One region of the Hydrogenophaga sp. LT287 genome, then DNA from elsewhere that is predicted to be linked to it. Evidence: predicted binding sites of a transcription regulator. Region 1 holds the regulator's gene; the other holds the start of a gene.
What was found. The regulator FNR, encoded in region 1, switches genes on or off when oxygen is low (the NO sensors DNR and NnrR bind a similar motif). The targets are predictions, from matches to a motif close to TTGATNNNNATCAA.
Positions count from the first base shown of each region.

Region 2: the regulator FNR is predicted to act here: its motif matches at 5,791-5,804, upstream of AC0GNR_RS09865 (TraR/DksA family transcriptional regulator).

Region 1 is NZ_JBVPZC010000018.1:53,400-68,729, reverse strand. Features, by position in the region: partial or broken gene AC0GNR_RS13670 (IS630 family transposase) at 1-555, opposite strand, end outside; gene AC0GNR_RS13665 (integration host factor subunit alpha) at 648-974, opposite strand; gene pheT (phenylalanine--tRNA ligase subunit beta) at 1,000-3,432, opposite strand; gene pheS (phenylalanine--tRNA ligase subunit alpha) at 3,544-4,596, opposite strand; gene rplT (50S ribosomal protein L20) at 4,728-5,087, opposite strand; gene rpmI (50S ribosomal protein L35) at 5,112-5,315, opposite strand; gene infC (translation initiation factor IF-3) at 5,522-6,112, opposite strand; gene thrS (threonine--tRNA ligase) at 6,221-8,128, opposite strand; gene aceA (isocitrate lyase) at 8,376-9,695, opposite strand; gene AC0GNR_RS13625 (DMT family transporter) at 10,079-11,005, shown strand; gene AC0GNR_RS13620 (sulfite exporter TauE/SafE family protein) at 11,027-11,686, opposite strand; gene hemN (oxygen-independent coproporphyrinogen III oxidase) at 11,761-13,140, opposite strand; gene fnr (fumarate/nitrate reduction transcriptional regulator Fnr) at 13,323-14,042, shown strand; gene AC0GNR_RS13605 (hypothetical protein) at 14,152-14,445, opposite strand; gene AC0GNR_RS13600 (hypothetical protein) at 14,527-14,823, opposite strand; gene ccoG (cytochrome c oxidase accessory protein CcoG) at 14,867-15,330, opposite strand, start outside.
Region 2 is NZ_JBVPZC010000010.1:19,495-34,824, reverse strand. Features, by position in the region: gene AC0GNR_RS09895 (IclR family transcriptional regulator) at 1-572, opposite strand, end outside; gene AC0GNR_RS09890 (fumarylacetoacetate hydrolase family protein) at 737-1,747, shown strand; gene AC0GNR_RS09885 (ABC transporter substrate-binding protein) at 1,786-2,961, opposite strand; gene AC0GNR_RS09880 (VOC family protein) at 3,187-3,630, opposite strand; gene AC0GNR_RS09875 (CAP domain-containing protein) at 3,951-4,784, shown strand; gene AC0GNR_RS09870 (hypothetical protein) at 4,843-5,292, opposite strand; gene AC0GNR_RS09865 (TraR/DksA family transcriptional regulator) at 5,321-5,707, opposite strand; gene AC0GNR_RS09860 (enoyl-CoA hydratase/isomerase family protein) at 6,007-6,852, shown strand; gene AC0GNR_RS09855 (PhaM family polyhydroxyalkanoate granule multifunctional regulatory protein) at 6,902-8,053, shown strand; gene AC0GNR_RS09850 (FIST signal transduction protein) at 8,094-9,383, shown strand; gene AC0GNR_RS09845 (MFS transporter) at 9,504-10,775, opposite strand; gene AC0GNR_RS09840 (ProQ/FINO family protein) at 10,772-11,617, opposite strand; gene AC0GNR_RS09835 (MFS transporter) at 11,912-13,108, opposite strand; partial or broken gene tgt (tRNA guanosine(34) transglycosylase Tgt) at 13,168-14,379, opposite strand; gene AC0GNR_RS09825 (c-type cytochrome) at 14,595-15,038, shown strand; gene AC0GNR_RS09820 (c-type cytochrome) at 15,054-15,330, opposite strand, start outside.

The DNA.
Region 1 (15,330 bases):
CACATCGGTGTTGACCAAGGCCGTCTCGTCGCCCCAGTGAATCTCGGCCCCCTCGGCCCTGGCGCGCTGCTCAATGCCGGGGTACTCGCCCTCCAACCAAGCCTGCACGGCAGCAGGGCTTTGCTCGTAAGCGCGCTTGATGGGCTTTTGCGGTGTGAAGCCCCAGCGGGTGAGGTACTTGCCGATGCTGCGCACTTGCAGCTTGATGCCAAATTCCTGTTCGATGAGCTGACCCACTGCGGCCCGGCTCCACAAGCTGAAATCCATCTTGAGCTGCTCGGGGCGTTTGTCGATGATCAGGCGCTGGATGGTGTCTTCCTGCGCCTGACCGAGCACCCGGCCATCGCCTCTGGCTCGTCCACGAACAGCGGGACGTATCGCACCCCAGCCGCCAGCGTCAAACAGATCGATAGCCGTTCGCACTGTCGGGTAGCTCAGCCCCGTCATCGTGACGATCTGCATGATCTTGGTGCCTTGTCTGTACAGCCTCACGACCTGTTTGCGCCGTTCGTGAAGTTGCTCCAGTGTCTGACTTCTTGCGCTTTCTTTTTCCATGACACTCTGATCGCAAAAATCAGACAAAGTTCATACTTTAACGGGCCTTATCTATAGGTTGCCGGTTTGGACAGCGAGGAAAGTCGCCGTGTTCAGTCGCCGATGATGGCCGTTTGCACCTGCTCTTTGAGCTTGGGACTGGCGTGAAAGGTAACCACCCGGCGGGCCTGAATGGCCACCGGCTCGCCGGTGCGTGGATTGCGCCCGGGGCGCGGCGCTTTGGTACGGATCTGAAAGTTGCCAAAACCCGAAATTTTCACGTCGGTGCCTTCAACCAGGCTGTCGGTCACGAGATCGAAAAAGGCATCGATCATGTCTTTGGATTCGCGCTTGTTGAGCCCGATCTGGTCAAACAGCAACTCTGCGAGCTGGGCCTTGGTCAGGGCCGGGGTCTCCAGGCTCTCAACGGCGAGTTCCATGCAATGTTTCTCCAAACTTTTCGTATCAGCCGCGCAGACGTGCGTCAACGCGCTGGGCCAGTGAGTCGAGCACGGCTTTGACCGCCACGTCGATATCTTCCTCGGTCAGTGTAGCGTCGTCGCGGTTCAACACGAGCCGCACCGCCAGGCTTTTTTCATCAGCGGCCAAGGATGTCGCCGAGGTTTCGGCCGAAGCCTGTTTCTTGGGGCGGTACACGTCAAACAACACCACATCGCGCAACCAGGGACTGGCGGGCGCGCGGATGGCTTCAACCACCGCAGCGTGGGTCACCGTCTCTTTGACGACAATCGCTAGGTCACGTTCGACCGCCTGGTGACGGCCGACGGCCTGAAAAACGGGCACAGGCCGCTCGAGCACGGCGTTCAGGTCCAGCTCAAACATGACCGGCGCCTGCGAAAGGTCGTAGGCCTGGCGCCATTTCGGGTGCAGTTCACCCACTTGGCCAATGCATTGCTCGCCAAGCCAGACACTGGCCGAACGGCCGGGGTGCATGGCTGGGTGCTCGGCCGCGCGAAACGTGGGCTGCCGCGGCGCCAACAAGGCCTGGACGTCGCCTTTGGCGTCAAAGAAGTCGACAACTCGCTCTGGTGAACTCCATTGCAAGGTGTCCACCGGCCCAAAACACAGGCCTGCCACGCGCATAGGCTGGTCAAACCCGGCCACGCTGGTGTCGCTGTCCTGCACGGCTGGGTCTTTCCGGAATACGCGGCCCAGTTCGAACAGCCGCACACGGTCGGCTCGCCGGTCGAGATTGAATTTGAGCACGGCCACCAGGCTGCCCAGCAAGGATGAGCGCATCACGCTCATCTGGCTGGCGATGGGGTTGAGTAGTTTGATTGGGTTGGTGTTGCCAGCCAACTCCCGCTCCCAACGCTCTTCGACGAAGCTGAAGTTGATGGTTTCCTGGTAGCCCAGTTGCGCCAGTTGCCGGCGCACCGCAAAGTGTCCGCGCTGCGCCTCAGGCCGTATCTTGGCCGTGATGGGTGCCTGCGGTGGCGTGTGAGGCAACTGTTCGTAGCCGATGACGCGCGCGACCTCTTCGATCAGATCTTCTTCAATCTGCAGATCAAACCGGTAGGCCGGCGGGGTCACGGTCACGGTGCCCTCGCCTTCGCTAATGGTCAGACCCAACCGGCTCAGTGCGCCTGCGCACTGGGCTTGGGTCAGCGGCATACCAATGACCTTGACAGCCCGTGCAACGCGCAGCGTCACGGGCTGAGCCTGTGGCACGTTGACGGTCAGATCGTCCAACACCGAGGCCTGTCCACCGCAGATATCCAACACCAACTGCGTGATGCGTTCAACGTGTTCAACCGTCGTGGACGGATCTACGCCACGCTCAAACCGGTGACCGGCATCGGTTGAGGAATTGAAACGGCGCGAACGGCCGGCAATGGCCTTGGGCCACCAGAAAGCAGCCTCGATAAAAATGTTTTGGGTCCCGTCGGTCACAGCGGTGGCATCGCCACCCATGATGCCGGCCAACGATTCGACCGCTTGATCATCAGCGATCACGCCCACCTGGGCGTCCACGGTCACGGTGTTCCCGTTGAGCAGTTTGAGCTGTTCGCCTTCGCGACCCCAGCGCACCTGCAAACCGCCATGGATCTTGTCGAGGTCAAAAATATGGGATGGACGGCCCAGCTCGAACATCACGTAGTTGGAAATATCCACCAGCGGTGACACGCTGCGCTGGCCGCAGCGAGCCAGTCGGTCCACCATCCAGGCCGGGGTGGTGGCGCGGGTGTTGACGCCCCGCACGATGCGGCCGGTGAAACGCCCACACAAATCTGGGGCTTGCACGCTCACGTGCAGGCGGTCGTTGAGGCTGACCGGAACAGCCGGGAATACAGGCTCAACCAGCGGGGAGCCGGTGAGTGCGGCCACCTCTCGGGCGATGCCATACACGCTCAGGCAATGCGCCAGGTTGGGCGTGAGCTTGAGGGTGAACAGCATGTCATCCAGCAACAGTTGCTCACGGATGTCACGTCCCACCACCGCATCAGGGGCCAGCTCCAGCAGGCCACCATGGTCATCCGCCAACTGCAGCTCTTTGGACGAGCACAGCATGCCCTGGCTCTCAACACCCCGCAGCTTGCCCAACTTGATCAAGAAAGGTTTGCCGTCTTCACCCGGCGGAAGCGCAGCACCCACCGTGGCGCAGGGCACCAGAATGCCAGCGCGTGCATTGGGTGCGCCGCACACGATATTGAGCGGCTGCCCCTGCCCCACATCAACCTGGCAAACGCGCAAGCGGTCGGCGTTGGGGTGCTGCACGGCCTCCAGGATACGGCCCACCACCACACCGCTAAACGGTGGCGCGACAGGCTCGAGTTCCTCGACCTCCAGACCAGCCATGGTCAAGGTGTCAGCCAGCTGCTGGCTGGTCAGGGGTGGATTGCAAAAGGCTCGCAGCCAGGACTCGGGGAATTGCATAGAAAAGTCTCAACAAACTTGAACACAAGTAGGCACGGCAGGGCCTGCATCCGGAACACCGCAGACCAGCCCAGCTGGACCACGGCGTCGTGCGCACAGCGCCACCGGGGACTATCTGAACTGGGAAAGGAAGCGGACGTCGCCGTCAAAAAACAGGCGCAAGTCGTTCACACCGTAGCGCAGCATGGTCAGGCGGTCGGGGCCCATGCCAAACGCAAAGCCGATGTAGCGCTCAGGGTCAAGCCCCATGTTGCGCACCACGTTGGGGTGCACTTGACCAGAGCCGGCCACTTCGAGCCAACGGCCAGCCAACGGGCCGTTTTGGAACTGGATGTCGATCTCGGCGCTGGGCTCGGTGAACGGGAAGAAACTGGGACGGAAGCGCAGCACCAGATCATCGGACTCAAAAAAGGTGCGGCAAAAGTCGGTGAAGACGTATTTCAGGTCCTTGAAACTCACGTTTTCGCCAATCCACAAGCCTTCGCACTGGCGAAACATGGGCGAATGGGTGGCGTCGCTGTCCACCCGGTAGGTGCGCCCGGGTGCAATCACGCGGATTTCCGGCATTCCGGTGCCGTTGTCGATCGCAGCACGGTGGCGTTTCACATGCTGCACCGCGTGGCGAATCTGCATCGGGCTGGTGTGCGTGCGCAGCAAATTGGGCGCTTTTTCACTGCCGCCTTCGACGTAAAAGGTGTCGTGCATCGAGCGCGCGGGATGGTCTTCCGGCGTATTCAATGCCGTGAAGTTGAACCAGTCGGACTCAATTTCGGGACCCTCGGCCACCTCAAAGCCCATGGAGCCAAAGATCGCCTCAATGCGCTCCAGCGTCAGACTCACAGGATGCAAACCACCCTGACCACGCTGACGACCCGGCAGCGTCACATCCAGCGCCTCGGCCTTCAGCTGAACTTCCAGCTCGGCGTCGGCAAGGGCCTGGCGCCGCGCAGTCAGCGCCGCCTCAATGGCCTGCTTAGCCTGGTTGATCGCCGCTCCGCGGCTCTTTTTTTCATCCACAGACAAAGCCGCCATGCCCTTCATCAGCTCGGTGATGCGGCCAGATTTGCCCAGAAACTGGGCCTTGGCGTTTTCCAGATCGGCCGGGGTGGCGGCTTGCGCGAAGCCGGCGCGAGCGTTGTCGACCAGTGCGTCCAACTCGTTCATGTGTGTGATTGTGCGTTGCGAAAACAAAAAAGGGGCTGAGCGCTGCGAGGGAAATCCCTCAAGCCTCAACCCCTTTGAGCGACTGGAAGACCCCAACGACCCATTCAGGCCGCCGCAGTCTCCGTCGTGAATCAAGCGGCCAGCTTGGCTTTGACTTGCTCCACGATGCTGCCAAAGGCAGCCGGGTCGTTCACGGCCAGATCGGCCAGGACCTTGCGGTCAATCTCGATGCAGGCCTTCTTCAGACCATTGGCGAACTGGCTGTACGTCATACCGCAAGCACGTGCACCGGCGTTGATACGCGCGATCCAGAGCTGACGGAAGACGCGCTTCTTGTTGCGACGATCGCGGTAGGCATATTGCCCCGCCTTCATCACCGCCTGTTTGGCGATACGGAAGACGTTACCGCGGCGACCGCGAAAACCTTTTGCAAGGGCGAGAACTTTTTTGTGGCGGGCGCGTGCCGTTACACCACGTTTGACGCGAGGCATGAGTGACTCCTTGTTCGTCGTTGATCAAATACCCATGCCGGGCAGCATCTGTGCCATGTGACCCATATTGGTCTCATGAACAGTCACGGCGCCGCGCAGGTGGCGTTTGGTCTTGGTGGACTTCTTGGTCAGAATGTGACGTTTGAAGGCTTGACCGCGTTTCACGGTACCACCGGGACGAACGCGAAATCGCTTTTTCGCGCTGCTCTTGGTCTTCATTTTGGGCATGTACATGCTCCTTTTTGATTTGTGCTCGTGAGGCGCTGCGAACCTTCCGCAGACTTGTTGGCCCCGAGCCACTTCTATGAAAAGCCTTGCGGCTTTTCTTTCGGCGATCAGCCTTGCGGCCAGCGCCTCGGACCAGCAGGAGACTACCCTGCCCGTCCAATCTGTTTGCAGACCCGAGGTCTGCGACACCTTTTCAGAGGTGCAAATTAATCTGTGCTCTGCGCAGCAGGCTCAACTGCCTTGGGTGCTGCTTTCCTGCGTCCGGGCGCGATCATCATGATCATCTGGCGGCCTTCCAACTTGGGAAACTGCTCCACCACGATGATGTCTGCGAGCTCGTCGCGAATGCGGTTGAGCAAGGCCAGACCCAGTTCCTGGTGCGTGATCTCACGGCCGCGAAAACGCAACGTGATCTTGCACTTGTCGCCATCATCAAGAAAGCGACGGATGTTGCGCATCTTGATGTTGTAGTCACCGTCGTCGGTGCCTGGGCGGAACTTGACTTCCTTGATCTCGATAACCGTTTGCTTGGCCTTGGCTTCCGCCGCCTTTTTCTGCTCTTGGTACTTGAACTTGCCGTAGTCCATCAAGCGACACACTGGGGGAATGGCGGTGGCAGCAATTTCCACCAAGTCCACATCCAGCTCACCGGCCATGCGCAGCGCTTCTTGCAAACTGACAATGCCCAGCGGCTCGTTTTCTGGCCCATTGAGGCGGACCTCTGGAGCCATGATTTCACGGTTCAGTCGGTGTGCGCGCTCTTCGCGTTGGCGGCGGTCACGAAAATTGGTAGCTATGGTACGTTCCTTTGTGTGGGCTGATTAAACAGGTGGACCGCCCCGAAGGACGCCCCAATGCACAAGCGATGTGCGCAGCGGCCTCGGGGGTCAACCGGGTGTTTGAATTCAAACTTTGGATGAGACGTCTGCCGCAATCAGCCTGGAAAAGTCTTCCAGCGGCATAACACCGAGGTCTTTGTTACCTCGCGCCCGCACAGCCACGGCGCCAGCTGCCTTTTCTTTGTCGCCCACGACAATTATGTAAGGGAGCTTTTGCAACGCGTGCTCCCGTATTTTATACGTTATTTTCTCGTTGCGCAGATCGGTTATGACCCTAAGCCCTTGATTCTGCAGCGATTTGGCGATTTCACGACAGTAATCGCCCTGCGCGTCGGTGATATTGAGCACCGCAACCTGCACCGGCGCGAGCCACACCGGGAGTGCGCCTGCGTGCTGTTCGATCAGGATGCCAATGAAACGCTCCAGGCTGCCCACGATGGCGCGGTGCAACATGACAGGTCGGTGACGTGCGCCATCTTCCCCCACGTACTCGGCGTCCAACCGCTCGGGCATGGAGAAATCGACCTGCATGGTGCCGCATTGCCACTGGCGCCCGATCGCGTCTTTCAACGTGTATTCGATTTTGGGGCCATAAAAAGCGCCGTCGCCGGGCGAAATCTCGAACTCGCAACCCGACGCGCGCAGGCTCTCCTTCAGGGCGTGCTCAGCCTTGTCCCAGCTCTCGTCACTGCCAATGCGCGCTTCGGGACGGGTCGCCACCTTGTAAATGATGTTGCTGAAACCGAAGTCGGTATAAACCTTTTGCAGCAGCGCGGTGTAAGCCACACACTCATCCAGGATCATGTCTTCGGTACAGAAGATATGGCCATCGTCCTGGGTGAAGGCACGCACCCGCATGATGCCGTGCAGACCACCCGTGGGCTCATTGCGGTGGCATTGGCCAAACTCGCCATAGCGCAAAGGCAAGTCGCGGTAGCTCTTGATACCTTGCTTGAAGATCAGGATGTGACCGGGGCAGTTCATCGGCTTGAGCGCGTAATCGCGTTTCTCGCTTTCCGTGGTGAACATGTTGTCGCGGTATTTGTCCCAGTGGCCGGTCTTTTCCCACAGGCCCTTGTCCAGAATCTGCGGCCCTTTAACCTCCTGGTAACCGTTGTCGCGGTAGACGCGGCGCATGTACTGCTCCACCTCTTGCCACAGGGTCCAACCCTTGGGGTGCCAAAACACCGTGCCGGGCGAATGTTCGTCGATGTGGAACAGATCCAGTTCACGACCCAGCTTGCGGTGGTCTCGCTTCTCTGCCTCCTCGATCATGGTCAGGTGTTGCTGCAAGTCGTCCTTGCTGGCCCAGGCCGTGCCGTAAATGCGTTGCAGCATCTCGTTGCGGTGATCGCCGCGCCAGTAGGCGCCCGCCACCTTCATCAGCTTGAAGTGCTTGAGCTTGCCGGTGCTGGGCACGTGTGGGCCGCGGCACAGGTCTTCAAAATTACCCTCGCGGTACAGAGACACGTCCTCGTTACTGGGAATGCTGGCAATGATTTCTGCTTTGTAGTGCTCGCCCTGCCCTTTGAAATACGCAACGGCTTCGTCGCGTGGCAGCACACGGCGCACCACCGGCTCGTCTTTGCTCGCCAACTCCGCCATGCGCTTTTCGATGGCCACCAGGTCTTCAGGCGTGAAGGGACGCTTGTACGAAAAATCGTAGAAGAACCCGTTTTCAATCACCGGGCCAATGGTCACCTGCGCATCGGGAAACAATTCTTTCACCGCGTAAGCCAGCAGGTGGGCGGTGGAATGGCGAATCACCTCCAGGCCGTCGGCATCTTTGGCGGTGATGATGGCCAGCGGGCTGTCCGCCGTGATCTGAAAGCTGGTGTCCACCACCTTGTCGCCAATTTTGCCGGCCAGCGCAGCTTTGGCCAGGCCGGCGCCGATCGATGCAGCAACTTCGGCTACGGTGACCGGACCAGGAAACTCGCGTTGTGAACCATCGGGGAGCGTGATGTGAAGCATGGGTGTCCAGAAACAAAAAAGCGCGGCATGGGGCCGCGCTGGATGGAGTTGAAAAGGGGAATCGGGCAGGCGCGAACTGCGGGCCTCAGGAGGCCAGAGGGAAACGCCTTGTAGTTCGCGGTGTCATAACCAGATTGCCTTTCTCGCTCTTGCTGTACTTTGAAGCTCTGAATTTTCCCACAAAAAAGCCCGGGGCTGGCCCGGGCTTTCTGTCTCAACAGCCCCTGGGGGCTTGTGAGGCTTCCGATCAGTGGAACTGCTCTTCTTCGGTCGAGCCGGTGAGGGCTTTCACGCTGGAAGAACCGCCCTGGATGACGGTGGTCACGTCGTCGAAGTAGCCTGCGCCCACTTCTTGCTGGTGCGACACGAAGGTGTAACCCTTGTCACGTGCAGCAAATTCCTGCTCCTGCACCATTTCGGTGTAGTGCTTCATGCCTTCGCCGCGGGCGTAGGCGTGGGCAAACTGGAACGTGTTGAACCAGTTGATGTGGATACCGGCCAGCGTGATGAACTGGTACTTGTAGCCCAGCGCGGCCAGGTCTTCCTGGAAGGAAGCGATCTGGCTGTCGTTCAGGTTTTTCTTCCAGTTGAACGAAGGCGAGCAGTTGTACGACAACAGCTTGCCCGGGCACGAAGCATGCACAGCCTGGGCAAATTCGCGGGCGAAGCCGATATCTGGCACGCCGGTCTCGCACCACACCAGGTCGGCGTAGGGGGCGTAGGCCACGCCACGGCTGATGGACTGCTCCAGGCCGTTCTTCACGCGGTAGAAGCCTTCTTGCGTGCGCTCGCCGGTCAGGAAGGGCTTGTCGTTGGCGTCATGGTCGCTGGTGATCAGGTTGGCGGCTTCGGCGTCGGTACGGGCCAGCACGATGGTGGAGACACCCATGACGTCAGCGGCAAAACGGGCTGCGATCAGCTTTTCGCAAGCTTCTTGCGTGGGCACCAGCACCTTGCCACCCATGTGACCGCACTTCTTCACGGCGGCCAACTGGTCTTCAAAGTGAACGCCGGCGGCACCGGAAGCGATCATGTTCTTCATCAGTTCGAACGCGTTGAGCACGCCGCCGAAACCGGCTTCTGCATCGGCCACGATCGGCAGGAAGTAGTCCACAAACTCGGGCGAACCTGGCTCGATACCGCGGCCCCACTGAATTTCATCAGCGCGCTTAAAGGTGTTGTTGATGCGGCGCACCATGGTGGGCACCGAATCGTAGGCGTACAGCGACTGGTCGGGGTACATGGTCTCGGAAGTGTTGCCATCAGCGGCGACTTGCCAGCCCGACAGGTACACAGCCTCCAAGCCGGCCTTGGCCTGCTGCATGGCCTGACCGGCGGTGATGGCACCAAATGCGTTCACGTAGCCTTTTTTGGCGCCGCCGTTGACCTTGGCCCACAGCTTTTCAGCGCCGTTTTTGGCCAGCGTGTATTCAGGCTGCATGCTGCCGCGCAGACGCACCACGTCGGCGGCGGTGTAGCCGCGCTTGACGCCCTTCCAGCGGGGGTTGGTGGCCCAGTCTTTTTCGAGGGCTTCGATCTGTTGCTGGCGGGTCAGTGTTTGGGACATGAAACTACTCCGTGAGGTTGAGAAAACAGGTTCGGCCACTTGGCTTGCAAGGACAGTGCCGATGAACAGACTTTAAGTCTTATAGAAGAGTTTGAAAAGCTCTTATGTCTTATACAAGACAAATATTTTATCGTTTAAATTCAATGCACTTCCTATGATATTTCTCAATATGGGAATTTGTTTCCCGTAATGAGAAATATTCTTGCATTGCAGCATTTTTATTTTCCACATTATGAAGATCGATGCCCTCATCGTGGGAAACGGATGTGGGGTGGTCCCTGCATGCCTGGGTCCGAACCATGCCAACGCACAACTTCGGTGCTTTGGATGAATCAGGCATGATCCGCAGCCATGCAAATCCAATCCATTCGAAAAGGTGCGCCATGAACCGATGGTGGGCGTACGCCAGCCTGGGCCTGAGCATGGCATTGGTGGGAAGTTATGTGGCGCTATCCAAGCCACTGGTGTTGGTGTTTCCCGTGTTTTTGCTGGCCTGGATGCGCTTTGGCATTGGTGGTCTGGCCATGTGGCGGTGGATGCGCAAGCCCGCCGACGAGGCCCCCATATCAAGCCACACACGCCGCCTGTTGTTTCTGGAGTCGTTCCTGGGCAACTTCCTGTTCTCGATCTGCATGCTGTTTGGGGTAAGCATGACCACCGCTGTGGCCGCGGGCGTGGTCATGTCGTCCATACCCGCCGTGGTGGCTGTGCTCAGCTGGTTGTTTCTACGCGAGCGCATCGGCTGGCGCAGTGCGGCTGGCATTGCTTGTGCGGCCATCGGCATCGGGCTGTTTTCCTTGCAGAAAGCAGACCCGGCCATGCCGGTGCTGGCTGATACGAGTGGCCCCTTCGGCATCAGCCGCAGCTTGCTAGGCAATCTGCTGGTGTTTGCAGCGGTGGTTTGTGAGGCCGCCTACGTGGTCATTGGCAAGCGCTTGACCGATGGTCTGAGCCCCAAGCGCATTTCGGCCATCATCAACCTCTGGGGCTTTGCCCTTGTCACGCCGTTTGGGCTGTGGGCTGCATGGCAGTTTGACTTTGGTGCGGTCCAGGCACCCGTTTGGGGCCTGCTGGTTTTTTACGGTTTGGCCGCCAGTATGTGGACCGTGTGGCTTTGGATGACCGGCCTGAAGACGGTGCCAGCGTCACAAGCCGGCGTGTTCACGGTGATGCTGCCCGTGAGCGCTGCCGCCATTGGCGTGCTGTTCATGGGCGAACGGCTCACAGGCTTGCAAGTGGTGGCGTTTGGCATTGCGCTGCTGGGCCTGGTGCTGGCCACCCTGCCCGGCCGGCGTGCCCGTGCCGGCTGAGGCCCCATTCAGCGACAAAGATCAGGCACACCAGAGCCCGGTGGGGTTGGTGATGCCCATCCACAGGGCCCAGCCCGACGTGGCCGCCAGTGCCAGACCGGCAAGGCGAATGCCCCACGCACCTGAGCGGCCACCGCGCAACCGCAACAGCAGCCAAGGACCTGCGGTAAGCGATATGGATGTGCCGATGGAGAACAGCGCCATGATGGCAGCGCCCTCTGCTGCATTGGCCGACAGGGACGCCACCAGCAAGGCCGAATACAGCAAGCCACAAGGCATGAGTGCCCAAGCGACACCCAACACCACAGGTGCGCGCTGTCCCAGGGAGGCCATCACAGGACGGGCCTTTCGCCAAATCGATTGACCGAGGTTTTCAATCCAGGCGGGCTGGCGGGCCTGCCAGATCAGCACGGCACCGAGCAAAAGAGCGGCCACATGGAACATGGTCCACACAGGGCGCAGCACCGCGGTGTTGGTGCCCAACCAGGCCAGGCCTTGCACCGAGCCGGCGGCAAAGGCGCCGAAGAGTGCGTAGCCCAGCATGCGGCTGAACTGGAAGGTCCACAGCGCGCGGGTGCTGCGCTCACCCGCCGCACGGCTGATGCCCGCGCAAGCCGCGCCGCACATGGCCACGCAGTGGGGCCCGCCCGCGAGGCCCATGAACAGGGCCGTGATCGCCATTGAAGTCTGCATAAGTCACTGTAGCGCAGGCCGGGCACGGGCAACGCCTGCGCCCGCGGTATCCCGCTGAACGCTCAGATGATTTTCGAAAAACGCGCCCGGTCCAGGTCAACCTGCAGGTTCTTGTCAAACACCATAGCGATGGCACGCACGAGAAACCAACCTGTAGTCGTGACCTCGACGCCCGTGTCATCCATGGTGACCAACCCGCTCTCTACAAAGCCGGACAACACTTCCAGCTCACGCGCGAAGTAGGACTTGAAATCGATCAGGTGGCCGAGCTCGATGGATTCGTATTGCAACTGGCCTTGGCACATGAGCGACATGATGACGGAGCGTCGCAACAGGTCATCCCGCGTCAACGCCAGGCCGCGCACGATGGGCAGACGCCCCTGGTCCAACGCGTCGTAGTACTCGTCGAGCGTTTTGGCGTTCTGGCTGTAGGTGGCGCCAATGCGTCCGATGGCCGAAACGCCCAGAGCGATCAAATCGCAATCGGGCTGGGTGCTGTAGCCCTGAAAGTTGCGGTGCAGACGACCTTGGCGCTTGGCCACGGCCAGTGCATCGGTGGGCAAAGCAAAGTGGTCCATGCCCACATACACATACCCCGCGTCCATGAACGCGTCCAGCGAGGCCGACAGCATGGCCAGCTTGTCGCCGCCGCTGGGCAGTTCGGCAGAGATGATGCGGCGCTGTGGCTTGAACCGCGAAGGCAGATGGGCGTAGGCATACAGCGCAATGCGGTCCGGACGCAACTCGTTGACCTGGGCCAAGGTGCGCGCAAAAGATTCCGGGGTTTGCAGGGGCAAACCGTAGATGAGGTCCACATTGACCGACTCAAACCCGATCTTGCGGGCGGTTTCCACCAGGGCAAAAACCTGTTCAGCGGGTTGCACCCGGTGCACCGCTTTTTGCACCGCCGGATCGAAATCCTGCACACCAAAGCTCAAGCGGTTGAAGCCCAGTCTGGCCAACGTCTGCAACCGCTGGTCGGTCACCGTGCGAGGGTCCACTTCAATCGAATACTCACCACCCGGCACCAGCGTGAAATTGCGCCGGATCATCGACATCAGGTCTTCCAGCTCGGCATCGGACAGAAAAGTGGGGGTACCGCCGCCCAGGTGCAGCTGCGACACGCTGTGACCTTGCCCGAAGTGCTGCACCTGCAGCTCCACCTCACGAGACAGATAGCGCAGGTATTCGGCTGCACGTTCGTGGTGCTTCGTGATCACCTTGTTGCAGGCGCAGTAGTAGCAGACCGACTCACAAAACGGAATGTGCACATACAGCGACAGCGGCAGCGCCATGGAACCCACTCGGCGCTGCTCCAGCGCTTGTATATAGTCTTGCTCCGCGAAAGCTTCGACGAATCGGTCTGCCGTCGGGTACGAGGTGTAACGAGGCCCAGGAATGTCGAATCGCTTGAGCAACTCGTTGGAAATAGCATGACTCACAAACAGTTCTCCAGTTCTGAGGGCTGAATGTGCCGCATGAGCGCGCCAGCGCCTTTGATCTTGATCAAGGCCTCGGTCGGACCGGGGGTTGTCCCCAGGATTGCCCCCAGACTCCAGACCGGCCTTTTCTCGACAGTGCTCGGGCCGATGCGTTAAGCTAACCCCGCAATCCTGGAAAAATTATGGACATTCAAAGCATCAAAGTCGCCTGCTCAAGCTGCAACCTGCGGGAGTTGTGCCTGCCCATGGGTCTGAACAGCGAAGAGATAGACAAGCTCGACGCGGTGATTTCCACACGCCGCCGCATCAAGCGCGGCTCCGCGCTCTTCAACACGGGCGACAAGTTCACGTCGCTATTTGCCGTTCGTTCTGGTTTTTTTAAAACCTGCGTTACTACCGCAGACGGCCGTGACCAGGTGACCGGCTTTCAGATGACGGGAGAAATCATTGGCCTGGACGGCATCGTCAGCGACCACCACTCGTGCGACGCGATTGCACTGGAGGACGCCGAGGTGTGCGTGATGCCTTTTGACCAGGTGGAAGAGCTCTCACGCGAATTCACCACCCTGCAACACCACGTCCACAAGATCATGAGCCGCGAGATCGTGCGCGACCACTCGGTGATGCTGCTGCTGGGCAGCATGCGCGCCGAAGAACGGCTGGCGGCTTTCTTGCTCAATCTGGTCCAGCGGCTTCATGCCCGCGGGTTCTCACAGTCCGAGCTGATTTTGCGCATGACCCGCGAAGAGATCGGCAGCTACCTGGGTATGAAGCTCGAAACGGTGAGCCGCACTTTCTCCAAGTTCGTTGACGACGGCATTATCGAAGTGAAACAGCGCTATGTTCACATCAAGAGCACCGAAGGGCTCAAGCAGATCGTGAATCCGCAAACTTGCCGCTGAATCCACCGCGACACACAACGAAAACCTGGGCGAATGCCCAACAAAAAAACCCCGGACAGGCGCATACGCCTCTCCGGGGTTTTTGTTGGCGCTGAAGGCGCTAGCCGTTTCAGCCGCAGCGACCGTTCTTGGCGCAGTCGGTTGGTCGCTCGTCTGCGGGTATCGGGCAACGGTTCACCTCAAATGGCGACATGGCGAGCAAAGTTGTCAAGGCGCTGGAAACCATGGTTGCACCCCAGAACACAAAGAACGCGAGGGTGTAAACCGCTTCCCGCGACAGGGCCAGAGGAGAGCCAAACCAATGCAGATCGCTGGGATCGACAAAAGCAAACACCACCATTTCCAGCACCGCGGCCACCAAAAAAGCAGGCCATGCTATCCACATCAAACGCTGTGTCCACATCGGTGCGGCTCCTCTTCCATATCTGGTTTTGTTAAAGCGACAAGCACCCGGGTACAGCTGCACCGGTAGCCAGGCTGGCCATTATTTTTCAGAGGGCACCAAAGGTGAAGCCGCATGGTTTCGACCCTGATTGGCTGGCTGCACAGCCATCAGCGCATCGATCCTTGCTTGCCCCTCCAGTGCCAGTGCCGCCCTGCGCTCTCGCTCGTAGACCTCCTTGTCAAGCACCGGATCCTGGTCCATCGACGAAATGACCACCATGGTGCTGGTCGCTATCACCCCACACAACAGAAGAGCCGGCACGAACACCACATGTGGAATTCTCCACCAGGGGGTATTTTCATGGCTTGGGGGCTGGGTCAAGGGCGCGTTGCTCATGTTGTAGCTCCGAAATGGGAATGTCAAATGGCGCTGAATGTCGTCAGCGCGGGACCAGGAAGGCAGCTTTCTCGGAAACCTCGACTGGCTCGTCACCAACCGAGCGGATGCTGAACTGGATGGGGTGCGAGCCCGGGTTTGCAGCATCCGGCGGTATCTGAACCCGAATCACGGCCGAGCGGACCTCAGTGGGCAACACCTCGACTTTGTTTTCCGAAGCAATGGTGACACCCGACAGGCCGGACACCGTGATGACGTAGCGCTGTGTGGATTCGGTGGCGTTCATGATTTGCAGCCGGAAGACGTTTTCAATGCGTCCTTGCTCCACCATGCGGGCCAATGCGCCCCGGTCGCGGATCACGTCCACCTTGAGCGGCTTGCGCATGAACAAGCTGACCATCACAGCCAGGGTGATGGCCAGCAGGATACCGGTGTACACCAGCACCCTGGGTCTGAACGCTCGCTTGATCATTTGAGCCGTGGTCCAGCCCTGAGCAACCCCATTCT
Region 2 (15,330 bases), on a different contig from region 1:
TCGCGGATCATGGGCGCAATGCGCTCGGCGTCGCGCCCCTCGGTGCCCATAAAGGTGGCAAAACAGCGGCCGGTGGCCGAGGTCAGCAGCGGCATCACGTCGCCCAGGCGCAGCGTCACGGGCACGGTTTGTGGCGCTTCGGCCCAGTGCACCATGGTGGGCCCTTGGTTGCCCCACACCGCAATGGCCAGCGTGTGGCCGGTTTCCAGCAGCAGCGCGGGCACGCGCTCGCGCGCCAGCTTCACGGCGTCGATGCGGCTCAGGCTGGCCAGGCCCAGGCGCAGCGCGGCTGGCCCCAGGTCGTAGCGGGTGCTCACCGGGTCTTGCATGACCAAGCCCATGCGCTGAAAGCTCACCAGGTAGCGGTGTGCTTTGGCCGCGCTCATGCCGGCCGCCGCAGCCAGGTCGCGCAGCATCAGCGCGCCGGGGGCGTTGGACAGCGCGTTCAGCAGCTCAAACCCGACCTCGACCGACTGGATGCCGGCCCGCAGGTGCTCGCCGTCTTCCGGGCTGTCGGTGGCCGTCGGTGTGTGGGGGGGGGTGTCGGCGCTGGAGGGCGTGGCTACGGGCATGGTGTTGGAAGATCGGTCAACGGTGGACAGGGCTTTGGTCTAAAATTCAAATTTTACGAATAGGTGAACTTGTTTCACTATTCGTAATTTTTTGCACGATGGTGCTGCTCAGGTTCCGGGGCTGCCATCATGGCCAATCAATGAAGCTTTAGCAGGAGACATGCATGAAACTCGCCACTTACAAAGACGGCTCGCGCGACGGACAACTGGTGGTGGTTTCCCGCGACCTCTCGACCGCGCATTATGCGACCGGCATCGCCAACAAGCTCCAGCAGGCGCTGGACGACTGGAATTTCATCAGCCCGCAGTTGCACGACCTGTACGTGACGCTCAATCAGGGCAAGGCGCGCCATGCGTTCCCGTTTGACCCGGCCATGTGCATGGCGCCGCTGCCGCGCGCTTACCAGTGGGCCGACGGTTCGGCTTACATCAACCATGTGGAGCTGGTGCGCGCAGCCCGCAACAGCGAGGTGCCCACGTCGTTTTACGCCGACCCGCTGATGTACCAGGGTGGCAGCGACGACTTCATGGGCCCCTGCGACGACGTGGTGGTGCCCAGCGAAGACTTCGGCATCGACTTCGAGGCCGAAATTGCCGTGGTGACGGGCGACGTGCCCATGGGTGCCACGCCTGCTCAGGCGCTGGATGGCGTTCGCTTGCTGATGCTGGTCAACGACGTGTCGTTGCGCAACCTGATTCCAGCCGAGCTGGCCAAGGGTTTTGGTTTCTTCCAGAGCAAGCCGGCCAGCGCCTTCAGTCCGGTGGCGGTCACGCCCGACGAGCTGGGTGACGCCTGGCAGGGCGGGCGCGTGCACCTCACGCTGCAAAGCACCTGGAACGGCCGCAAGGTGGGCATGTGCGAGGCCGGCCCTGAAATGACCTTCCATTTCGGCCAACTCATTGCCCACATCACCAAGACGCGCAACGTGCGCGCCGGCTCCATCGTGGGCAGCGGCACCGTGAGCAACAAGGCGGTTGAAGTGGACGGCCGCAAAGAGTGGCCCAAGGGCTACAGCTGCATCGCTGAGAAGCGCGCCATTGAAACCATTCTGGACGGCCAGCCGTCCACCGCGTTCATGAAATTTGGCGACACCATCCGCATTGAGATGAAGGGCAAAGACGGGCAGACCATCTTTGGTGCCATTGATCAGACCATCGCGCCGCTGGAAGCCTGATAGGCTGAGCGATTGACCGGGTGCGGCCGGGCGGCGCTTCAGGTGCGCACGCGGCCGTCGCCCGTCAGCATGGACAGCTCCACAAACTTCGACGCCACGTGGTTGCTGGGGCTGAACGACACGTTGAAGCCGCCAATGGAATAGTCGCGGATGCTTTCCAGTCCGCCAATCAGGCTGTCGCGCGTCAGGCGCCCGCTGGCTCGGCGCATGCCTTCGGCAAACAACTTGGCCGCCATGAAGCCTTCCATGCTGGAAAAGTTGGCCTGCACTTTGCTGCCGCCTTGCGCAATGGCCGCCAGAAACTCGCGGGTGATGGGGCGCGAGGTGCTGTAGGGCGTGGGCACCACCTGTGAAACGGCCACGCCCGCGCCCTCTTTGCCCAGGGCGTCGGCCAGGGCCTGTGTGCCCACAAAAGACACGTTGTAAAACGTGCCACCGTAGCCCGCGGCCCGTGCCGCCCGGATGTAGGCCGCGCACGAGGTGTAAGCGCTGATCTGCACCACGGCATCGGGCTTCGCCGCGTTGAGTGTGCTCACCGCCTGCGCCACGTCCACCGAATTGCGCTCTACCGTGGCCACCGCCACAGGCTTGAGCTGCATCGCATTCAGCGCCAGCGTGACGCCGTCGAGACCGGCTTTGCCGTAGGCGTCGTTTTGGTGAAACACCGCGATTTTCTTGAGCCCCAAGTTGGTCAGCTGCTTGACGATCAGGGCGGTCTCGTCGTTGTACGAAGCCCGCATGTGAAACGCCATGCGGTTGAAGGGCTGGCGCAAGCCCATGGCACCGGTGAAGGGGGCAAAAAACGGGGTTTGCGCCTGGGTGGCCAGCGGCAGGGCGGCCACGCTGGTGGGCGTGCCGATGTAGCCAAACAGGGCGAAAACGTCGTCGTCCAGCAGCTTGCGGGTGTTGGCTGCGCAGCGATCGGGCTCGTAGCCATCGTCCAGCGTGCTGATGTCCACCAGGGTCTGGTTCACACCGCCCTTGGCGTTGAGCTGGTCAAAGAACAGCTTGGCACCGGCATGGAACTGAATACCCAGCTGCGCCGCGGGCCCGCTGAAGGCGGCCGACTGCCCCAGCACCAGGCGGTTGGCTGGCTGCGCTCTCAGCGCCGGGGCGCCCAAGACCGCCGCACCGGCAGCCCAGGTGGTGAACTGGCGGCGCGAAAGACCGCGGGCCGGTGCGGGTTGAGAGGACGGCGTGGACAAGCTTGGCATAGGGGGCACAAAAAACGGCAGGGCCGGTAGGTTTCGAATGTGTCTTGCGCCCTGATTCTGGTGCAGCCCGTGCGCGGCGCGGCGCCGTTGGGTTCGCCGATGCGACCGTTGGTAGCGTTGGAACCGTTGGATGGAGGCTGCTGAATGTGAGTTGGCGCACACATCACACCTATTTTCTGAGCGCCGGCGGCACAACCTTCGGCGTCAGCAGCATGCCCTGTGGTGTCAGATGTCAAACACCCCGTCGAGCGACGCGAAGCCCTTGACTTCGATCGGGTTGCCGAACGGGTCGCAGAAAAACATCGTCGATTGTTCGCCGGGTTGCCCCGCAAAGCGCAGTTGCGGCGGCAGCACAAAGTCGACGCCAGCGGCTTGCAGCCGCTTAGCCAGTGCCTGCCAGGCCGGCAGCAACATCACCAGGCCGAAATGCGGCATGGGCACCAGGTGGTCGCCCACCCGGCCTGTGCGGCTGGTCTTGAACGGCTCGCCCAGGTGCAGCGAAATCTGGTGGCTGAAGAAGTCAAAGTCGACCCAGGTGTCGGTGCTGCGTCCTTCGGTGCAACCCAGCACACCGCCGTAAAAGCGGCGCGCCTCGTCGAGGTCGGTCACATGAAAGGCAAAGTGAAACAGGCTGCGGGCGGGCAGGGTGGTGGGCGGGCTTGTGCTCATGTGCGCAGCATAGCAAAGCCGATACGCAAAGGGCATGCGCTGCGGCGGTTCGCGGCTTCGTCAGGTCGATCGGGTTGCGCTGCGTCAAAGAAAGAACTGCTTGGGGGAAAGGGGCTATTTCGGGGCTTATAGATCAGGCCCAGTGAAGTCTAAAGTCCGTTCGGGTTGAGCTTGTCGAAACCTTCCTCAGACATGGCACGAGCCCTTCGACAGGCTCAGGGCGAACGGTTGATACTTCATAGGGCCGAATCAATAGGTTGGTGCGGGGGGATGCCGATACATCTGACAAGGAAGCCAGTCCGGCTTTCACGGAGTGCCCGATGAAAACACGCCTAACCGCTTTGTCGTCTTTTGCGCGCTGGGCTGTGGCCAGTGCGGTGTTGGCGGTGCTGACCGCCTGTGGCGGTGGATCGGACGGTGCCGACGCCGAGCGGGAATATCCCGCGGCCGCTCCCGCATCTCTTGCGGGTCCGGTGGCTGGTCATGTTGATCGACTCCAGGAGATCCGCGCGCGCATCGGCCTGCCACCGATGAGCTGGGATGGCCTGCTCGCACGAGCAGCCCAGAACCATGCCAACTACCTGACCCAGCACGGGGTCGTTGGCCACGCCGAAGACCCCGCCCTCGCCGGTTTCACGGGTGCCGGCTACTGGGAGCGGGCCAACCACGTGGGCTACCCGCACGCCATGGGCGAAACCATCATCCACGGCAACGCGACCACCTACGAAGAAGGGCGCAGCTACCTTGATGCATTGCTGTATTCACCTGGGCATCGCGCGTATCTGCTCGCGTCGGACCTGGACGAGTTCGGTGTGGGTGGCACACCACTCACCACGGTACTGGGGCGTTCAGGGGGCTACATGCGTCGCGTCGCCGCGACCTTTCCTTACGACGGCCAGGAGGCGGTGTACACCTCGGTGACCCTTTCCGTTTCTGGTTCGCTGGCAGGCCGGGTGATGGTGACCAGCTTCGATCTGCGCGAGCGGGCCACGGGCGCCGTTGTGGCCGTTGAGCCCTGGAAAAGCGAGGGTACCGGTGCTGTGCTGTTCAAGCCAGTCCAGCCGCTGGGGTTCGGCACCTGGTACGAATTTACCCTCACGGGCTCGGTAGACGGCATGGCGGTCCAGAAAACGGTGGCGTTCAAGACCCAGTGAGTTGAGGCAACCCTGAACAAGGCCCGCACGCACTTGCGGGGACTTGTTCAGCATCGTCTCAGCGCTGCGAAGGGTCTGCGGTGGTCTGGTCGTACTTCAGAAAATACTGGCGGGCCATAGCCACCAGCTGTCCGTCGCTCGGGTGGTCGCTGGTCACCACGTCCACGATGGCTTTGTCCACCGCCGGGTCGTGCCGGTGGCAGTGGGCCCGAAACTCGGTTTTGGCCTGGGCCGGGCCGGTCACCAGAATCTCATGCACCCCGGTCAATGCCTCGGCCACCTCGTGATAGAACGCATCGTCTACCGTGGCGTGGCCACCCTGGGGCGTGTGGCTGCCGCTGGCGGCCGGGCCCCGGCCGTGCTTGAGCTGGTGTGAACCCACATGCCCACCTTTGGCTTTGTGGTGGCTGCGCGATTTGATGCGTTGTGCTTCAACGTGTTCACGATCAAACATCACCACATGGGCTTCGCTGTGATCGATCCAGACAACGGCGTGAAAAGTGGTCAAAGGTTTCTCCGGTGGTTTTGAAAAAAAATTACATCGTGGCTGGGTGGGCACCGCCCTGGGCCTGCTCCAGCTTGCTCTGGCAGTCCACACAGCGCATGGCGGTGGGGTTGGCATGCAGGCGGGCCGTGGCAATGCCCACGCCGCAGTCCAGGCACAGGCCGTAGCTGCCATCGGCAATACGCTTCAATGCCGCGTCAATGGCCACCAGCTCAGCCGACTCGCGCTCGTCCAGCGCAAAGGCCAGATCGCGTTCGGAGCCGGCTTGCGCCCAGTCGTCGCTTTCGGTAGACCGCAGGTTGGCTGCGGCCTCTGCCCTGCCCACCGCACCGCCGCGCTGGGCGTGCAGTTGGGCCAAAGTCTCATGGCGCATTTGCTTCAATTGCTCGGCAAAACTGTCTGAAATGTTCTGGCTCATGGTCTGTCCTCGGGTGTCGAAACGCTTGCAGCAAATGGCTGCAAACCTCCCCAACATGATCCCCCCGCCCGCTGTGCGGGGTTTTGACGCACGTCAATGCGTGCCAGATCTGCGCGCGCGACACGTGCGGTAGCGAGGGCAAAGTGATCAAAAACCACCCTGAAAACAGTCGATGAAACCTTCTTCGATTGAGACGAAAATCAGGTGGTGTGTGCCGCACGACGACCAGCCGCTGGCTGGCCGCAGCGAGCAGACCCCTCACCCCAATGCCTTCAACAACAGGAGACCCCATGCAGACCGTGGACTACAGCCGCTACCAGACCCTTGCCATCACCCGCCGCGGCCCTTTGGTGGGCGGTATCCCGTCGGTGCTCGACATCCAGATGCGCGCCGACGGACCCGGCGGCAACGGCAAGTTACCCACCGCCGGCCACGAAGGGCATTGGGAACTGAGCGAGATCTGGCGCGACGTAGGCCGCGACGACAGCGTGCGCTGCGCCGTGCTGCGCGGCAGTGGCCTGGGCTTTTCAGGCGGCGGCGACCTGGCGCTGGTGCAAGACATGGCCACCGACTTTGATGTGCGCACCCGGGTGTGGAAAGAAGCGCGCGACCTGGTCTACAACGTGATCAACTGCGACAAACCCATCGTCAGCGCCATGCACGGCCCGGCCGTGGGCGCGGGTCTGGTGGCGGGTTTGCTGGCCGACATTTCGATTGCCGCCAAAAGCGCCAAGATTGTGGATGGGCACACCCGCCTGGGCGTGGCCGCCGGCGACCACGCGGCCATTGTCTGGCCGCTGCTGTGCGGCCTGGCCAAGGCCAAGTACTACCTCATGCTGTGCGACCCCATCAGCGGCGAAGAGGCCGAGCGCATTGGCCTCGTTTCGCTGGCGGTGGAAGACGACGCCCTTATCGACAAAGCCTTTGAAGTGGCCGACCGGCTGGCTAGCGGCAGCCAGACCGCGATCCGCTGGACCAAGTACTCGCTTAACAACTGGCTGCGCCAGGCTGGGCCGGCGTTTGACACCTCGCTGGCGCTGGAATTCATGGGTTTTGCCGGCCCCGATGTGCGCGAAGGTGTGGCATCCTTGCGAGAGCGCCGGGCACCCCGCTACGGCGTGGACAGCGACGGCAGCGCTGGGTAAGCCACTGGGCCGTGGGCCGGCCTTCAAAACAACTTCCAGGAGACAAGCCATGAGCGACGCATCGGGCAGTGGATTCGGCAAATTTGTGCCGGGCTTTGAGTTTCTGCAAAACCTGGCGGGCCAGGCGGCCGGTGGGGTGGCGCAGGGGCTCGGCCAGAGCATCCCGCAGTTGCCCAACCTGGGCAACTGGGTGGCGCCCACGTTCAGCGTGGAAGACCTGGAAAAGCGCATCGAGGAATTGAAGGCGGTGCATTTCTGGCTCGACCAGAATTCCAAGGCCCTGGCGGCCACCATCCAGGCGCTGGAGGTGCAAAAAATGACCCTGGCCACGCTGCAAAACATGAACTTCAGCATGGGCGATGTGGCCAATGCGCTGAAGGTGAAAGCTGCCGAAACCTTTGCGGGGTTTACTGGCGCCAGCCAGCCCCCGGCACCGGCCACCACCCAGTTTGCCGGCCTTGAAATTCCACCGCGCACCTATGGCACACCCGCGCCCGCGCAGCCGGAGGCTGACGCCGGCGATGATGCGGAAGACGAGGCTTACGAAGACGAACCCGAAGACGAGCCAGCGCCACCGCCGGGCAAGGACGCGTCGCGCAAGCCGCGCGGCAACGCGCCTGCGGGCGCCCCGGCCGGTGGCGTGGTAGACCCGATGCAGTGGTGGGGCGCCCTGTCGCAGCAGTTTCAGCACATCGCCACCAACGCCATGAAGGACGTGGCCAAACAAACCGCGCTGGACAGCACCCGCGAAGTGGCCAGCGGCCTGACCGAGCAAGCCGTTAAAACGGCCACCGGCATGGCCGGCAAAGTCACCCGGGGGCTCACCGACACGGTGGCACGCAACGTGGGTATGGCCGCCGGTGTGGGCAAGGCGGCTGCGCGCGCCGTGACACCCGGCAAGGCCACACCCCAACCACCTGCAAAGCCAGCCCCCCGGGCTGCAGCCAAGCCGCCGGCCAAGAAGGCGGCGGCGCGCAAGCCGGCAGCCACCCCAAAAGCGCGCGCTGCAGCCCAGCCCATGGCCCCGGGCGACTGGACCATGCCGAACGCGTTTTTCCAGGTGCCCGGCTTTTCGCTAGGCGGGGCCGAGACGCCGCAAAAGGCCAGTCCAAAGAAAAAAGCGTCAGCCCCAACGGCCAAGAAACCTGCTGCCAAAAAAGCCGCAGCCAAAAAATCGTCACCGCCCAGCCGGCGCCGCTGACACCACGGAACCCACCGGACCGTGGCGCGGTCGATCACCCATGAAACTCTTTCCTTACGCCCACGCAACCCACCCCCAATGGCGCATGGCCGCTGCGCTGGTGCTCGCGCAGTTGCGCGCCCAGATGGCGCTGCCCGACCACGCCCAGGCGCCGTCGCTGGCGCTGCTCTATATCACTGACCACTACGCCAGCGAGGCCGAGGCCATCTTGGCCCACCTGAGCGCTGAACTGCCTGAGGTGACCGACTGGACCGGCACTGTGGGCGTGGGTGTGGCGGCCAACAACGTGGAGTACTTCGACGAACCCGCCATGGCCGTGATGCTGTGTGACCTAAGCCCCGACCAGTACCGCGTGTTCAGTGGCGTGGCGCCGTTGGCGGCCAGTGGCCGCGTGGCGGGCCCCGACGGTTTTGTGGCCCACACCGCGCTGGTGCATGCCGACGGCAACACGCCCGAACTGGCCGAACTGATTGCCGAGGTGGCCGACCGCACCGCCAGCGGCTATGTGTTTGGCGGCCTGTCGGCCAGCCGCAGCAGTACGGTGCAATTTGCCTTCAGCAGCACCGGCAACCTGAGCGGCCAGGGCGCGGTCAGCGGTGTGTTTCATGGGGGCTTGAGTGGTGTGGCGTTTGGGCCGGCGGTGGGCATGGTGTCGCGCGTGACCCAGGGCGCGCAGCCGGTGGACCGCGAGCGCACCGTGACCGAAGCCGACGGCAATCTGGTGCTGACGCTGGATGGCGAGCCGGCGCTGGACGTGCTGTTGCGCGAGCTGGACATTTCGCTGGACCTGCCGGAGCTGGCCATGCCCCGCCTGCGCGCCACCTTGGTGGGCCTTACGCTGCCCACGGGCGATGCGGCAGATAGCGTGGCGGCGCCACGGCGCGGCCAGTTTGGGCCGGAGGTCATCGTGCGCCACCTGATTGGTCTGGATCCTGGCCGGCGCGGCGTGGCCATTGCCGACCTGGCGCCTGTGGGCACCCGCTTGGCGTTTTGCGAGCGCAACGTCCAGGCCGCCCGGGCCGACCTGACGCGGGTGTGCGCCGAGGTGCGCGAAGAACTGGAGCCGGAAGAGCTGAGCCTGTCCATGGCCACGGCGCTGGCCGCCTCAGAACCCGATGCCGCACCGCACCCGGCCCGGCGCATTGCCGGTGCGGTGTACGTGAGCTGTTCCGGGCGCGGAGGCCCGCACTTTGGCAGCCCCAGTGCCGAGCTGCAGATCGTGCGCCGTGCGCTGGGTGACGTGCCCTTGGTGGGGTTTTTCGCCGGTGGCGAAATCGCGCACCACCGGCTTTACGGTTACACCGGCGTGCTGACCGTGTTCACCATGTGAACAAGCTCCCCCCGCAGCGCTTCGCGCTACCCCCCCAGGGGGCGGCGCTGGCCGTTCGGCAGAGCCTGCCCGGCGGCGCCCTGGTAAAGGCCCTTCATGCGGCCCGACCGGGCGCTGGCATCAGACCAGGGCAGGCTTGAGCCTGGCACGACCCAGGCCGATCCCGCTGGCTCGGGCCCGCTTCAGCAAAAACAGCACGATGCCGATGTTGAGCAGGTTGAACCCAATGCCGTTGATGAACGCGGCCTGGTAAGAGCCGGTCAGGTCGAAGATGGCGCCCGACATCCAGCCGCCCAGCGCCATGCCAAACAGCGTGGCCATGAGCACCGTGCCCACGCGTGCGCCGGCCTGGGCGGGCGGGAAGTGCTCGCGCACGATCAGCGCGTAGCTCGGCACGATGCCGCCCTGGAACAGGCCGAACATCGCGGAGATGAGGTAGAGCGGCACCAGCCCGTCGAAGGGCAGAAACATCAGCAGTGCCACACCTTGCAGCACCGAACCCAGCAGCAGGGTGCGCAGGCCGCCAATGTGGTCTGAGATCCAGCCCGAGATGAGCCGACTCGCGATACCCATGCCCAGCATGACTGAGAGCATTTCGGCGCCACGCGCCGCGCCAAAGCCCAGGTCGGTGCAATACGCCACGATGTGCACCTGCGGCATCGACATGGCCACGCAGCACGACACGCCCGCCACACACAGCAGGGTTTGCAGCGTGCCCGGCGATAGCCCGAGCGGGCGATCACTGTGCGGGGTGGCTCCGGGTTGGTTGGGCGCAGCCGGCTCAGGCGCCGGCAGGTCGGGTGGGCTCCGGCGCAGCACCAGCGCCAGCGGCAACATCACCAGCAAGCAAAACACGCCGATGCCGGTGTAGGCCTGGCGCCAGCCGCCGTTGTCAATGAAATGCTGGATCACCGGCGGCCAGACGGCGCCCGCCAGGTAGTTGCCGCTCATGCAGATGGCCAGCGCGATGCCCCGGCGCCGGGTGAACCAGCGCGAGGTGTCGGCCACCAGCGGGGCAAACGTGGCCGAGGTGCCGAGCAGACCGATCAGGATGCCCTGCGCCAGGCTGAACTGCCACAGGGTCTGGGCTGCGCCTGCGGCAATGAAACCCAGCCCCAGACCCACCGCACCGCCAAGCACCGGCACCATCACGCCGAAGCGGTCTGAGAGCCGGCCCATGAGGATGCCGCCCAGCCCAAAGCCCACCATGGTCAGCGTATAGGGCAGCGAGGCGTCGCCGCGCGCGACATCAAAGTCGGCCTGTATGCGCGGCAGCACCACCGTGACCGAATACATGCCCGCGCCACCCAGCGTCATAAGCGCCAGCGACACCACCAGGCGAAACCACGCGTAAGGCGATTCGGCGGCGGCGGCGGGCGGGCTCGGGGTCATGGTGCCGGTGTGGCCGTCTCGGGTGCCGCGTCGGTGGCCTCGCTGGCGGCTGCTGCCGTGTCTTGGGCGGGGGCTGCAGCGTGGCGAGCCAGGCGTGCGCGGGCGCGCTCCAGCGTGCGGTTGGCGTCCAGCACATGCATGCCGTACATGTCGGCAAAGGCCTCCACGGTCTTGCCGCTGGCGTCAAAGGCGCGCAGCAGCGCCTCTTCGCGCGCGGCGCGGGTGGCGGCTTCGGTCAGTGCATCGTGGGTCAGTTGGTTCACTTCTTCGTCACGGCCGTGCACGCGCTGGGCGTACTCGTCGCGCGGCAGGCCCGAGGCTTCATAAGCCTGCAAGATGCGCTGGCGCAGCTTGGGGCGCAGGTCTTCGCGGCTGCGGGCGCCCCGGCGGCGAAACACCTCAATCAACGCGTGGTGCACTTGTTCGGGCGTCAGGTCTTCCACCGGCTGGCCGCTCAGGTCGTGGCGCTGCAGGCCCGAGGCGACCACCGTGAGGTAGCGCGTGGAGCGCGCGTGCAAACCCAGCGCAGCCTTCAGGCTTTCCTTGTCCAGCACGCCGGGGTGGGCGGCCAGCAGGTCTTCAAAAATACCGCGCTTGAGCGGCAGCAGCGTTTCGCCAAACAACACCGGCACCAGCGTGGCCAGCTGGTCCAGCACCGGGTGCTGGCGCGCGGGCGCTGGCCCAGCAGCACGTTCCGTGGCTGGGCGCTGGGGCCGGCGGCCTCGGTTGCTGCGCTGGCCGCGTGCGGGGCCGCCTGGTTGTGCCGCCCGGGGTTCGGTGGCGGCAGGGGCAGCGTTGTCGGGCGTGTCGTTGGCGGATGGGTTGTCAGCGGTGGCGTTCATGGATACGTGCGAAGCAGGAAAAAAGGGGCCCACGTTGGTTGGGCAAGCCCGACATCATGCCAGCGTTGTGCATCGGGCCGGTGTGCAAGCCATTCGGTGGCAGCAAGCCCATGCGCCACCAGCCGGGTGGAAGCCGCAGGCTCTTCCTCTGCGTGGTTTGAACCTGTTGATTTGGCCCGGTGAAGTCACACCCGTTCGTCTTGAGCTTGTCCGAGCGTTTCGACGGCCGCGCCTGAGCGAAAGTCAAGCCTTCACAAGGCCGAAGCAATAGGTTGAACGAGCCAACGCGGCCGATCATGTCGGCGCACGCCGTTCTTCGCGTACCAGCTGGCGCATGGCCCACAGCCCCAGCGCCGGGCCCAGCGCCAGCCAGGGCAGCAGCGCGCCCAGGCTCACGGTTTCGGCGAGCGAAACAAACAGCAAGATGCTGACGATGGACAGCGCAAAGCCCATGCTGTTGGTCAGCGTGAGCACGCTGCCCACCGCCTGCGGGGGCGCGTTGCGGGCGGTGAGGGTGGAAAACTGGGGTGAGTCGCCCGCCACGGTGATGCCCCACAGCACCAGCCAGCTGTAAAACAGCGGCGTGGGTGCGTCGATGACCCACGGCGTGGCCAGGCAGCACAGCCCGCTGATTGCCAGCTGGGTGCTGGCCACGCGCGCGCTGCCCCAGCGCAGCGCCACCCAGCCACCGCCAGCGCAGCCGATGGCGCCGGCGCCCAGCACCCAGAAGGCGGCCCACGACAGGTCGGTGCCCTGCAGCCGCGTGGCCAGCACCAGCGGCACCATGACCCAGACCGTGTACAGCTCCCACATGTGGCCAAAGTAGCCGAGCACCGAGGCGCGCACGCGGGCATCGGTCCAGACCGTGCCCAGCGCAAGCCACTGCAGCGTGGTCACGCGGGCATGGGCGTGGGGCGGGTCGCTGGTGCCCAAGAACAGCAGCAGCCCGCCCGCCGCCGCCAGCGCGGCCACCCCCAGCATGAGCGTGGGCCAGGGAAGGGCGCCGCTGAGGGCGCGCAGCGCGTGGGCGCTGGCCGAGCCGAGCACCAGCGCGCCGATGAGCAGGCCGAGCGCCGCACCCAGGCCGCTGCCGCCGGGCCGGTTGTACCACTGGGCGGCGATTTTCATGCCCACGGGGTAGATGCCCGCGAGGAAAACGCCGGTGAAAAAGCGCCAGGCCAGCAGCGCCTCGTAGTGCGTCACCGTAGCCCAGGCGCCCACGGTGCAGGCCGCACCCGCCAGTGCACAAAACAGGAAAACGCGGCGTGGGGCAAAGCGGTCGGCAATGGCGAGCAGGGCAAACACCAGCGTGCCCACAATGAAGCCGAACTGCAGGGCCGACGTGAGCGGGCCCACCGCGCTGGCGGGCCAGCCCAGCTCGCGCTGCAGGTCGGGCATGACCGCGTTGACCGCAAACCACAGCGAGGTGCCGGCGAATTGCGCCACGACCAGCACGGGCAGGATGTGGCGGGGAACGGTGGGGGCGGTCATGGCGCGCAGCTTAAACGGGCGCCTGGCTCAGAGCCTGCCGCGAAGGCGTCAGCCTCGCACACCCCGCGCGCGCGGTCGGTTTTGAATTGCGCCCGAAACGCGCCAAAGCGCCCGGCGTCCAGCGCTTCGCGCACCTCGCGCATGAGGTTCAGGTAGTAATGCAGGTTGTGGATGGTGGCCAGCATGGGGCCGAGCATCTCGCCGCAGCGGTCCAGGTGGTGCAGGTAGGCGCGGCTGAAGCCGTTGCGCCCGCCCGCGTCCCAGCTCACGCCGGTGCGCCCGGCGGGCGTGTCCACCGGGCGGCCCGCGCAGGCGTAGCAGGTGCAGGTGGTGTCCAGCGGCTGGTGGTCGGTCTTGTGGCGCGCGTTGCGGATCTTCAGGTCTCCATAGCGGGTGAACAGCGTGCCGTTGCGCGCGTTGCGGGTGGGCATGACGCAGTCGAACATGTCCACGCCGTCGGCCACGCCTTGCACCAGGTCTTCGGGCGTGCCCACGCCCATGAGGTAACGCGGCTTGTGCGCGGGCAGGCGGTGCGGCGTGTGCGCCATGATCTGCAGCATCTGCTCTTTCGGCTCGCCCACGCTCACGCCTCCCACGGCGTAGCCGGGAAAGTCCATTTCCACCAGCGCTTCCAGCGACTCCTGGCGCAGGTGCTCAAACATGCCGCCCTGCACGATGCCGAACAGCGCGTTGGGGTTTTCGAGCCGGGCGAATTCGTCTTGGGAGCGCACGGCCCAGCGCCGGCTCATCTCCATGCTCTTGCGCGCCTCGGCCTCGGTGGTGAGGTGGCCGTTGGTCTCAAAGGGCGTGCACTCGTCGAGCTGCATCACGATGTCGCTGTTGAGCCCGGTCTGGATCTGCATGCTCACCTCGGGCGACATGAACAGCTTGTCGCCATTGACGGGAGAAGCAAACGTCACACCTTCTTCGGTGATTTTGCGCATCGCGCCCAGGCTCCAGACCTGGAAACCGCCCGAGTCGGTGAGGATGGGTTTGTTCCATTTCTCGAAGCCGTGCAGGCCGCCGAAGCTTTTCATCACGTCTTGCCCGGGGCGCATCCAGAGGTGGAAAGTGTTGCCCAGGATGATCTGCGCGCCCATGTCTTCCAGGCTCGACGGCGCCACGCCTTTGACCGTGCCGTAGGTGCCCACGGGCATGAAGATGGGGGTTTCCACCACGCCGTGGTTGAGTGTGAGGCGGCCGCGGCGGGCATGGCTGCCCAGGTAGGCGCCTTCGGCGGTGTCCGTTTTCAGCAGGTCAAATTTCAGCATAGGGGGGCTCCAGGCAACGCGGCATTGTACGGACGGACCCCCACAGGCCTTTGGGGCACGACCGTTGCGGGTATTACCGGGTCGCGTTGAGCGCGGTCAATGGGGTGGGGGGATGCCGATCCTAGGATTTGCTTGCGGTAGGGGTTTTTTTGCGGGCGCAACCTCTACCCAAGGCGCATCAAGAAATTCCACGTTCAAACCCAAGGAGTCATCTCATGAGTCACCCCATCAAAAGCACCACCAGCCGCGCCGCGTTGCTGGTTATGGGCTTGGTATTCAGCGGTACGGCCGCCCTGGCGCAGCCTGCCGTGTACGACGCAGGCAAGCTGGAATACATGGACAACTGCGCCAGTTGCCATGGGGTGGACGGCAAGGGCAACGGCCCGCTGGGCAACCTGCTGCAGCGCAGCCCGCCCGACCTGACCTTGCTGGCCAAGAACAACCAAGGCGTGTTGCCGATGAACCGGCTGTACGAGGTGCTGGACGGCGCGAACGTGCCCAGCCACGGCACCCGCGACATGCCGGTGTGGGGCCGCGAATACCGCATAGAAGAGGCGCAGCGGCTGCGCGAAGCGCGGCGCCATTACGACGAGCCCGCGGTGGTGCGGGCGCGCATTTTGACGCTGCTGGAATACATCAGCCGCATTCAAGCGCGCTGACCGGCGCCCTGGTTTTTACCGGGGCGCGTCGAGAGCCAGGATCCAGGCCACCAAGCGGGCGGCGTCTGCTTCTGCAATGGCTGAGCGGTGGGACGGCATGAAAGGGCCGCTCACCTTGCCTTCCCAGTGGTTTTTGTAGGGGCTGGCGCCCGCGCTGGCGGGGCTGGAGCCGGTCATGACGGTGGCGGTGAGTTGCTGCTGAGCGCCTTTGACGCTTTTGTAGCGCGCCGCCACATCGCGCCAAGCCGGAGCCGTGGGCGCAGCACCGTTGAGGCCGGTGGCGCCCGGCTCC